DNA from 2 places in the Paracoccus sp. R86501 genome. Region 1 is predicted to be linked to the other one. Evidence: riboswitches for the same ligand, from Rfam matches in the RefSeq annotation. Region 1 holds a riboswitch; the other holds the start of a gene.
The links. A riboswitch is a leader RNA that binds a small molecule or an ion and turns the genes downstream of it on or off. The one in region 1 is predicted to bind cobalamin.
Positions count from the first base shown of each region.

Region 1 (4,031 bases):
CGTTCGCGTCATAGAACATCGCCCGCCCCTTGGTCCGCTGCGGGATCCGCGCCAACCCCGCGTCAAAGCGCGCCAGCAGATCGCGGGCCGCATCCTGCCGTCCCAGCAGATCGCCTATGCGGATGATCTGGTCGCGGATCTGTGGGATGGTGTCGGCGGGCGGCAGGATCTGCACCGGGATGCCAAGGTCCTGCAGCATCTGTACGGCGGGCCCGGCCGAGAACTGTCCGGTCAGCACCAGATCGGGGGCCATCAGATAGATTTCCTCGGCGCGGCCATGGTTGGCGGGCAGCGCCTTGGCGGCATCTGCCATGGGCGACAGGTCGGGGTCCTGCGCATAGCTGCCGACCGAGATCAGCTGCCCCGGTGCCGCCAGCATCAGCGCCAGCTGATCCGTGCAAAGGTTCATGGAAACAACCCGCGCAGGGGCCGCCAGCGCCGGTGTCGCCACCAGCGCCAGCATCAGTGCCAGCCTAGAAAGAGGCACGCAGCCCCGCAAAGATCGCCCGGTCGGATGTGCCATAGCCCTCAAGCACCTGGTATTCGCGGTCCAGCAGGTTCTCGACCCGCAGATAGCCGGTGGTGGTGGGGGTCAGGTCACGCTCGATCTGGGCGTTCAGCACGGTGAAGGACGGCATTTCCGTCCCGTCATCCAGCAGCCCGTCCTGATAGGTTGCCTGAAGGCTGGCGCGGGTGGAGGCGTTTAGATCGCCCTCGACCCGCAAGGTCGCGCTGCGTTCGGGCACGCGGTTCAGCGGATCGCCGTTCGGGTCGCGCGTGTCGGTATAAGTCAGGTTGCCAGACAGGCGGATGCGGTCGGTGATGGCGATTTCGCCGGTCAGTTCGATCCCCTGGGTGCGGCTGTCGCCGGTGATCTGTTCATAGCCGAAGTCGTCCAGCGAATAGTCGATCAGATCGGTGATCTTCGCACGGAACAGCGTCACGCCGAAGCTGACGTCGGCGGTGGGGGCATAGTCCAGACCGATCTCGGTGCCGATGGCGGTTTCAGGGGTCAGGTCGGGATTGCCGCCCCATGTGGCATAAAGCTCATAGGGGGAGGGCGCGCGATAGCCGCTGCCGTGCTGGCCACGCAGGGTGATGGTGTCGGTCGCGCGCCAAGCGATGGCCAGACGCCCGGTCTCCTTGCCGCCGAATTGCGAATTGTGGTCGTGACGCGCCGACAGGGCGATATCGAGATCAGGCGTGGCGGCCCATTGCGCCTCGGCATAGAGTGAATTCGTCAGATAGCGTGCGTCGGTGGCATCGCCCTGAAAGCGTTCGTCACTGTGGCTGGCACCCCACGCAAGGGTCACGTCCTGACCGACAAGCGTGGACCCGTCATAGGCGTATTCGGTCCGCTCACCCTCATAGGGATAGGTGAAGCCCCCGAAGGTTTCCTGCCGCGAGGTTTCGCTTCGCTGCACCGAAAACGCGTGTTCGGTTACGCCCATGGTGTAATCGGCAAAGACCCGCGCCCCGCGCATGATGCCCGCGCTGCGGTCGGCATTGTTGACCAGCACCGGGAAGTCGCCATCGGTGTCGACGCGGGTCTTCTGCCAGAAGCCCGCAACGCCCACCGTCAAATCGGGCGTCAGGTCCTGACTGGCCGAGAGGGTAACGCGGGTGGCGCGGGCGCCGTCGTCTTCGGTATTGCCGTCGTTCTCATCGGCGACCGAAAAACCGTCGGTTTCGTAATGCTGCACCGTCAGGGCGGCGCGCTGGGTGTCGTTGGCGGCCTGCACGCCATAGGACAGGCGCGTGCTGTTGTTGCTGCCGTATTCCACGCCCGCCTGCTGGTGCAGACCCTGACGGTTGGCGTCCAGCGTGGTGATGGAGACCACCCCACCGATCGCCTCGGAGCCGTAGAGCGCGCTCTGGGGGCCCTTCAGCACCTCGATCCGGGCGATGTCGCCGGTCAGCATGGCGCCCGCGTCAAAGCGGATCTGCGGGGCCGAGGGGTCGCTGACATCGATGCCGTCCACCAGCACCTTGACGTATTGCGTCGGCAGACCGCGCAGGCGCAGCGTCGATTGCGTGCCGAACCCGCCGTTCGAGGTGACCGACACCCCCGGAAGCGTCGCAAGGTAATCCACCAGACGCGTAGTCCCGTCGCGCTGCAGATCCTCGCGGGTGATGATCTGGACGTCGGCGCCCGTGCGGCCCGGCTGGGTCGCTGTCTGATTGGCCGACATGATGATGGGGGGCAGCATGACGGGTGCTTCCTGCGCGGCGGCAATGCAGGGGGCGGTCAGGGCGGTGGCAAGGCAAAGGCGGGACAGCAAGGGCACGTTCTGCATCCTTCGGGATGCCCGGACCTGTCGCGGCCGGGCGGGTATGGTCAGCTGCGGCCCCAAGGGACCCCAACGGCGAATACCACCTCGACGGAAGATCCGTTTCACATATGCGCCCCGCATATGCTTTGGGTGATCGCGCTCGGCAGGTCTCCTGGCTGGGCGGGTCGTCGCTTGACCGGGCCTTCCCACCCCCATCGGGGACAGTGGCATATCCGACCTTGCTGACCGCTGACAGTTGCGGGGGCAGCCGCAGACTTTCACTGCGTTCCCTTTTCACCGGGCGAACCCGGAACCGAGGCAGGATGGCCCTAGCCCATCACGCCCCCGTTACGCAAGATTTATCGGGTTCTAGGCATGACAGATGTCATCGACCCACCCGGGGACGGTCATACTGGCAGGCCCAAGGATCTGTTGGTCGAAATCATCGGCGTTGACGCTGGCCTCGAGGTTCAGTTCAAGGCATTTCGCGCCGTTGCGCCCCGCGTGCTGGGCAAATCCTGCCGCGGGATAGACGTTGCCCGATGTGCCGATGGCCACGAAGAGGTCACTGTTTTCCAGCACGTCCCAGATGCGTTCCATATGCAGGGGCATTTCCCCGAACCAGACGATGTCAGGACGCGGGGAGGGCTTGCCACAGGCCGGGCAGGAGTCCTTGGGGTGCATGACCATGGGGGCAGGCCAGTTGTGCCCACAGGCGGCACAGCACGCGCGGTTCAATGCGCCATGCATGTGGATGACATCGCGGCTGCCTGCGCGTTCGTGCAGATCATCGACGTTCTGCGTCACAAGTGTCAGGTCGTGATGCGTGGCCAGCCGCAGCAGCGACAGATGCGCGGCGTTCGGCTGGGCCTCGAGCGCGGCCTTGCGGCGCATGTTGTAGAAGGCGTGAACCAGCGCGGGGTCCTTGGTGAAGCCTTCGGGGGTGGCGACATCCATGATGCTGTGGTTTTCCCACAGCCCGTCGGACGCGCGGAAGGTTGCCAGGCCGCTTTCGGCGGATATCCCCGCGCCGGTCAGAATGGTGATGCGCATGGATCAGCGGCAGAGGCGTTCGGCCTGACCTGCAAAGTTGCGATAGCGGCGCCAGAAGGAATTGTCCGAATCGCGTTTGGAGGTGCGGATTTCCTGCGCACGATGCGGATCGCGGAAGAAAGCTGCGGCCTTGCGCTGGTCCGACCGTGACAGGGTCTGATTGGCAACCTGCTGGATGCAACCGCACAGGGGGGCATTGCCACGGGCGCGATCGGATCGCACGCAGGCATTGTCGATGGGTCCGGCCATGGCCAGAGGGGTGGTCAGCATAATGGTGGCTGCCGCGATCACCAGACGGTTCAGCATGGGCTGTCTCCTCGATTCTCGTCCTCGGATGTCGGGGATGCCGGTTGGTTCCGGTCTTTCTTGCCCTGACGGTTCCCATTGATACCAAAAAGGGGGGCACTTCTCAATCACGTTGCGGTCATTGCGATCTGCGCCGGGGGTTGCGTGACACGCGCAAGACCTGCATTCCGTGCAGATATGGTCGCGAATGCAGGAGCTGTGGGATGATCGAAGCCATCGGACTGGATGCGGATGACACCCTGTGGGAGAACGAGACCTTCTTTCGCGTGACCGAGGCCGAATTCACCGCCCTGTTGGCCGATCACGGAGAGGCCGAGACCATCGCATCCCGCCTGTACGACGTCGAGCGGGCGAACCTTGTCCGCTATGGCTATGGCATCAAGGGGTTCACCCTGTCGA
Region 1 covers NZ_JAXHPZ010000001.1:1,049,643-1,053,673, forward strand. The annotation lists gene SJY40_RS05150 (ABC transporter substrate-binding protein) at 1-487, opposite strand, end outside; gene SJY40_RS05155 (TonB-dependent receptor plug domain-containing protein) at 474-2,288, opposite strand; cobalamin riboswitch at 2,418-2,606, opposite strand; gene SJY40_RS05160 (NAD-dependent deacylase) at 2,643-3,326, opposite strand; gene SJY40_RS05165 (hypothetical protein) at 3,330-3,632, opposite strand; gene SJY40_RS05170 (HAD family hydrolase) at 3,836-4,031, shown strand, end outside.

Region 2 (4,031 bases), 1.7 Mb from region 1:
AAGGCGCCCCACCAGATGCGTGTCTGTCCGGGCATCCGGTCGAAGGCGCAGCCGCCGTCCAGCATGACGACCAAGCGATCAACGCCCTCGGGCCAGCCGTGATCGCGCAATTGACGCCCGGTGGTGATCTGCACCGGGGCGCCCAGATCGTTCAGCGGAATGGCATGGGCCGCGCAAAGCGCCTGAATGGCGGTGATGCCGGGAATGACCGAGACCGCCAGATCCAGCCGCGCGGCAATGCGCAGACTGCTGTCATAGAGCGCTGGATCGCCCCAGACCAACAACGCCACCTTGCCGCCATCGGGCAGGTGCCGGTCGATCTGACCGCGCCAGGCATCGGCGATGGCATCGTGCCAGCGATCGACCCCGCCCAGATAGTCGGGGTCGCCCGCGTCGCGGCGCGGCAGGTCGAATTCCGCCAACTGCACCGCCGCTTTGGTCAGATGCCGATCCAGCATGGCACGTCTAATGCCCGCCAGATCGGCCTTGTCGTCCCCCTTCAGCGGGATCAGCACCAGTTCCGCCTGCTGCATGGCGGTGATCGCCTGCAGGGTCAGATGGTCCGGATTGCCCGTGCCGATCCCGATCAGGGTCAGCGAGATCATGCGTAGAGGCGCTGCGTGACCAGCCCGGTCCTGCCCAGCCCGTGCATGGACTTGGCACCAGCCAGCACGGCCAGATCCACCAGCGGTTCAAGCGCGATGACCAGCATGTAGGCTGCGCCGAAGGTCGCGACACCGGACCATGCCTCGACGCCCTGACCATAAAAGGCCCAGAAGGCGACCCATGCGACGACGCCGCCTTGGAAGGCCGTTGACAGCGCCAGTGCCTGACCATAGGTCAGATCGACATAGGCGGTCTTCGGCGCGATGATCCGGCCAGCCAGCGCCGACACCGCAAACAGCGGCACCAGAAGCGAGGTGACGTTCATCCCGTATTGCGGCAGATCGGCGGGTGCAAAGAACAGCCCCTGCGTCAGCAGTCCAAGCGCCAGTCCGATGGCCGCAGGCGCCGCGCCGAACAGCAGGAACAGGGTGGACCCCATGATCAGATGCACCTCGGAGACGCCGACGGGGGCGGTGGGCAGCACCTGGAAGAAGACGAAGGTGGCGATGGTGGCCAGCAGGCTGCGACCTGCCAGCGACAGAAGCCCGCGTTCGCGCAAGGCCTCGAAGGCGATTTTCAGCGTATAGACGCCTGCCGTGGCTGCGGTGGCATAGCCAAGGATCAGCTTGGCGCCAGTCACGACGCCATGTTCGATATGCATGTTCAGTCTCCTGTAGCCGTCATCCCCGACGGCGGGAAAATTGTCTGCATGGCCGGTTTCCTGGCTTGCGGGTCAGCGCGTGGCGTCGGCCTTCCCGGGCCCAAGGCGGCCCAGTGACACAAGTGACGCACGCTCTCCGCATACAGTCGCGGGGGCGGCTGAGGCTTCGGGTGCCGCGATTGGGTCCACCCTTCCTCATTCCCGATGAAGCCCGACGCTTGGGCGTCTTCACGGGCACCATTCAGGGGATCAGATAGACGTGATCGGACCGCGCGCGTCAAGTCGCGGCGGGGGCGATCATGTGAAAGAACGTGCCGGTCACCTGACCGCCATCCGTCGCGCGGAAGGACCCGGTTTCGGGCACCGCCGCGCCATTGGCGTCGGTCACGCGGGCCAGCGGCGCATCCGGCTGGTCGGTGATCGAGGCATAGTGGAATTCATGCCCCCGCAGCGCCTGTTGCCCGATGCCCGGAAAAGGCGCGACCAGATCGGCGCGGCGGTATCCCAGATGCATGCGGCGCTTGTGATAGCTGGTTTCCAGCCCCAGCAGTCCCAGCATGCGGTGGCGTTCGCCCGTGGCATCGACCAGCCCCGCCCCAAGCGCCATGTATCCGCCGCATTCACCATGCACGGGCCGCGTCGCGGCAAAGCGGTGCATGGCGTCGCGGAAATTGTTGGCGGCGGCTAGCCTCGGTGCGTGCAGTTCGGGATAGCCGCCCGGCAGCCAGCAGCAATCGGAGCTGTCATCGGGGGCTTCGTCCGCCAGTGGCGAAAACGGCAGGATCGTCGCGCCCGCCTTGCGCCACGCCTGCAGGACATGAGGATAGGTAAAGCTGAAGGCCGCATCGCGGGCCAGCGCGATCCGCCCCCCCGGTGGCATGATCGGCAGGGGCGCATCGGCATGCGGCAGGGCGCGGCTGGCGGCGGCGGCGATGATGCCGTCCAGATCGCAATGCGCGCTGACGAAATCACCGGCGTGGTCAAGGATCGCCTGCAGTTCCGGCGTTTCTTCGGCCTGCACCAGCCCCAGGTGGCGTTCGGGCAGGGTGATGTTGCCTTGGCGGGGCAGGGCGCCAAGGACGGTGATACCCGCCTCGGCCATGCCTTCGCGGATCAGGGTGTCGTGACGGGGCGAGGCCACGCGGTTCAGCACCACACCCGCAAAGGGCAGATCGGGGCGCAGCGTGGCAAAGCCCCGCGCCACCGCTGCCGCCGATTGCGCCTGACCCGAGACGTCAAGGATCAGCACGACGGGCCAGCCCATCATCTGCGCCACCTCGGCGCTGGATCCGATGCCGGTCTCGCCCGCCTTGGCCACCCCGTCGAACAAACCCATCGACCCCTCGGCCAGAATGATGTCGGCATCGGGCTGGCCGGTGACATGGCCGATGATCCGTCCCGGCTGCATCGCCCAGGCATCCAGATTGAATGACGCTCGCCCGGATGCCGCCGTGTGGAACGCTGGATCGATGTAATCCGGTCCCGACTTGAACGGCTGCACCGCCATGCCCCGCTGTCGCAGTGCGCTCAGCAGGCCCAGCATCAGCATGGTCTTGCCGGTCCCCGAGGCGGGGGCGGAAATCATTAGTCCGGGGGTGCTCATTCGGGAAACCTCGGTTCTGGGCCGACGGGGCGGTATCGGCGGTCGTAATCGGCGGCGTAGAGGCGGCTGTCGTCGAAACCCTCGGCACCAAGGGCGGGGCCGACAAGGATCAGCGCAGTGCGGTCGATGCCTTGGGCATCCTTGGCGATATCGGCCAAGGTTGACCGGATCACCCGCTGGTCTGGCCAACTGGCCCGCCAGACGACGGCGACGGGGCAGTCAGGCCCGTATTGCGGGGTCAGATCGGCCACCACCTGATCCAGCGCGTGGATCGACAGATGGATCGCCAGCGTCGCGCCGGTTGCTGCAAAGGCGGTCAGGCTTTCGCCAGCAGGCATGGATGACGCCCGCCCCGGCGTGCGGGTCAGCACCACCGATTGCGCCAATCCGGGCAGGGTCAGCTCGCTTTCCAGCGCGGCAGCGGCGGCGGCGAAGGATGGCACCCCCGGCACGACCTGTACGGGAATCTCCAGCGTCCGCAGGCGACGCAGCTGTTCGCCCATCGCTGACCAGACCGACAGATCGCCCGAATGCAGCCGCGCCACATCCTGTCCCGCCGCATCGGCCGCCTGCATTTCCGCGACGATCTGGTCAAGGCTGAGGGGCGCCGTGTTCACGATCCTCGCGCCGGGCGGGCAATGGCTCAGCAGGGCAGGCGGCACAAGGCTGCCCGCGTAGAGGCAGACAGGGCAGGCCGCGATCAGGTCGCGCCCGCGCAGGGTGATCAGATCGGCCGCGCCGGGGCCTGCCCCGATGAAATGGATGGTCATGGAACCTCTGCGATGGCGATGGTGAAGCGGCCACAGGCCGAGACGATGCGCGGGCCGGTCAGGCGCGCGCTGGGGCCGGCAGCAACAAGGGCCGCAGCCTCGGCCACCGATCCAGTGGCGTGAAGCGACTGGACGCGCGGGGATTGGGTCGGGGTTTCGACGCCTGCGACCGAGACGATCCGCAGGGGCAGTCCCAACCGGGCCGCCAATGGGCGCAACAGGCCGGCGCGTTCGGGAATGGTGGCCAGCACATCCACATCACCGACCGATCGGGCCAGCGTCTCCAGCGGGGTGTCGGCGCGGCAGCCGATGCCAGCGACCCTCATGCCGTGACCGCCCATTGCACGACGGGACGCGAGGGTTGCCAGCCGCGCATGCCACCCAAGGGGGC
Region 2 covers NZ_JAXHPZ010000001.1:2,703,126-2,707,156, reverse strand. The annotation lists gene cobF (precorrin-6A synthase (deacetylating)) at 1-605, opposite strand, end outside; gene SJY40_RS13240 (energy-coupling factor ABC transporter permease) at 602-1,267, opposite strand; cobalamin riboswitch at 1,300-1,524, opposite strand; gene SJY40_RS13235 (cobyrinate a,c-diamide synthase) at 1,545-2,870, opposite strand; gene cobM (precorrin-4 C(11)-methyltransferase) at 2,867-3,640, opposite strand; gene SJY40_RS13225 (cobalamin biosynthesis protein) at 3,637-3,966, opposite strand; gene cbiE (precorrin-6y C5,15-methyltransferase (decarboxylating) subunit CbiE) at 3,963-4,031, opposite strand, start outside.
Region 2: another riboswitch for cobalamin. It lies ahead of SJY40_RS13240 (energy-coupling factor ABC transporter permease); the one in region 1 lies ahead of SJY40_RS05155 (TonB-dependent receptor plug domain-containing protein).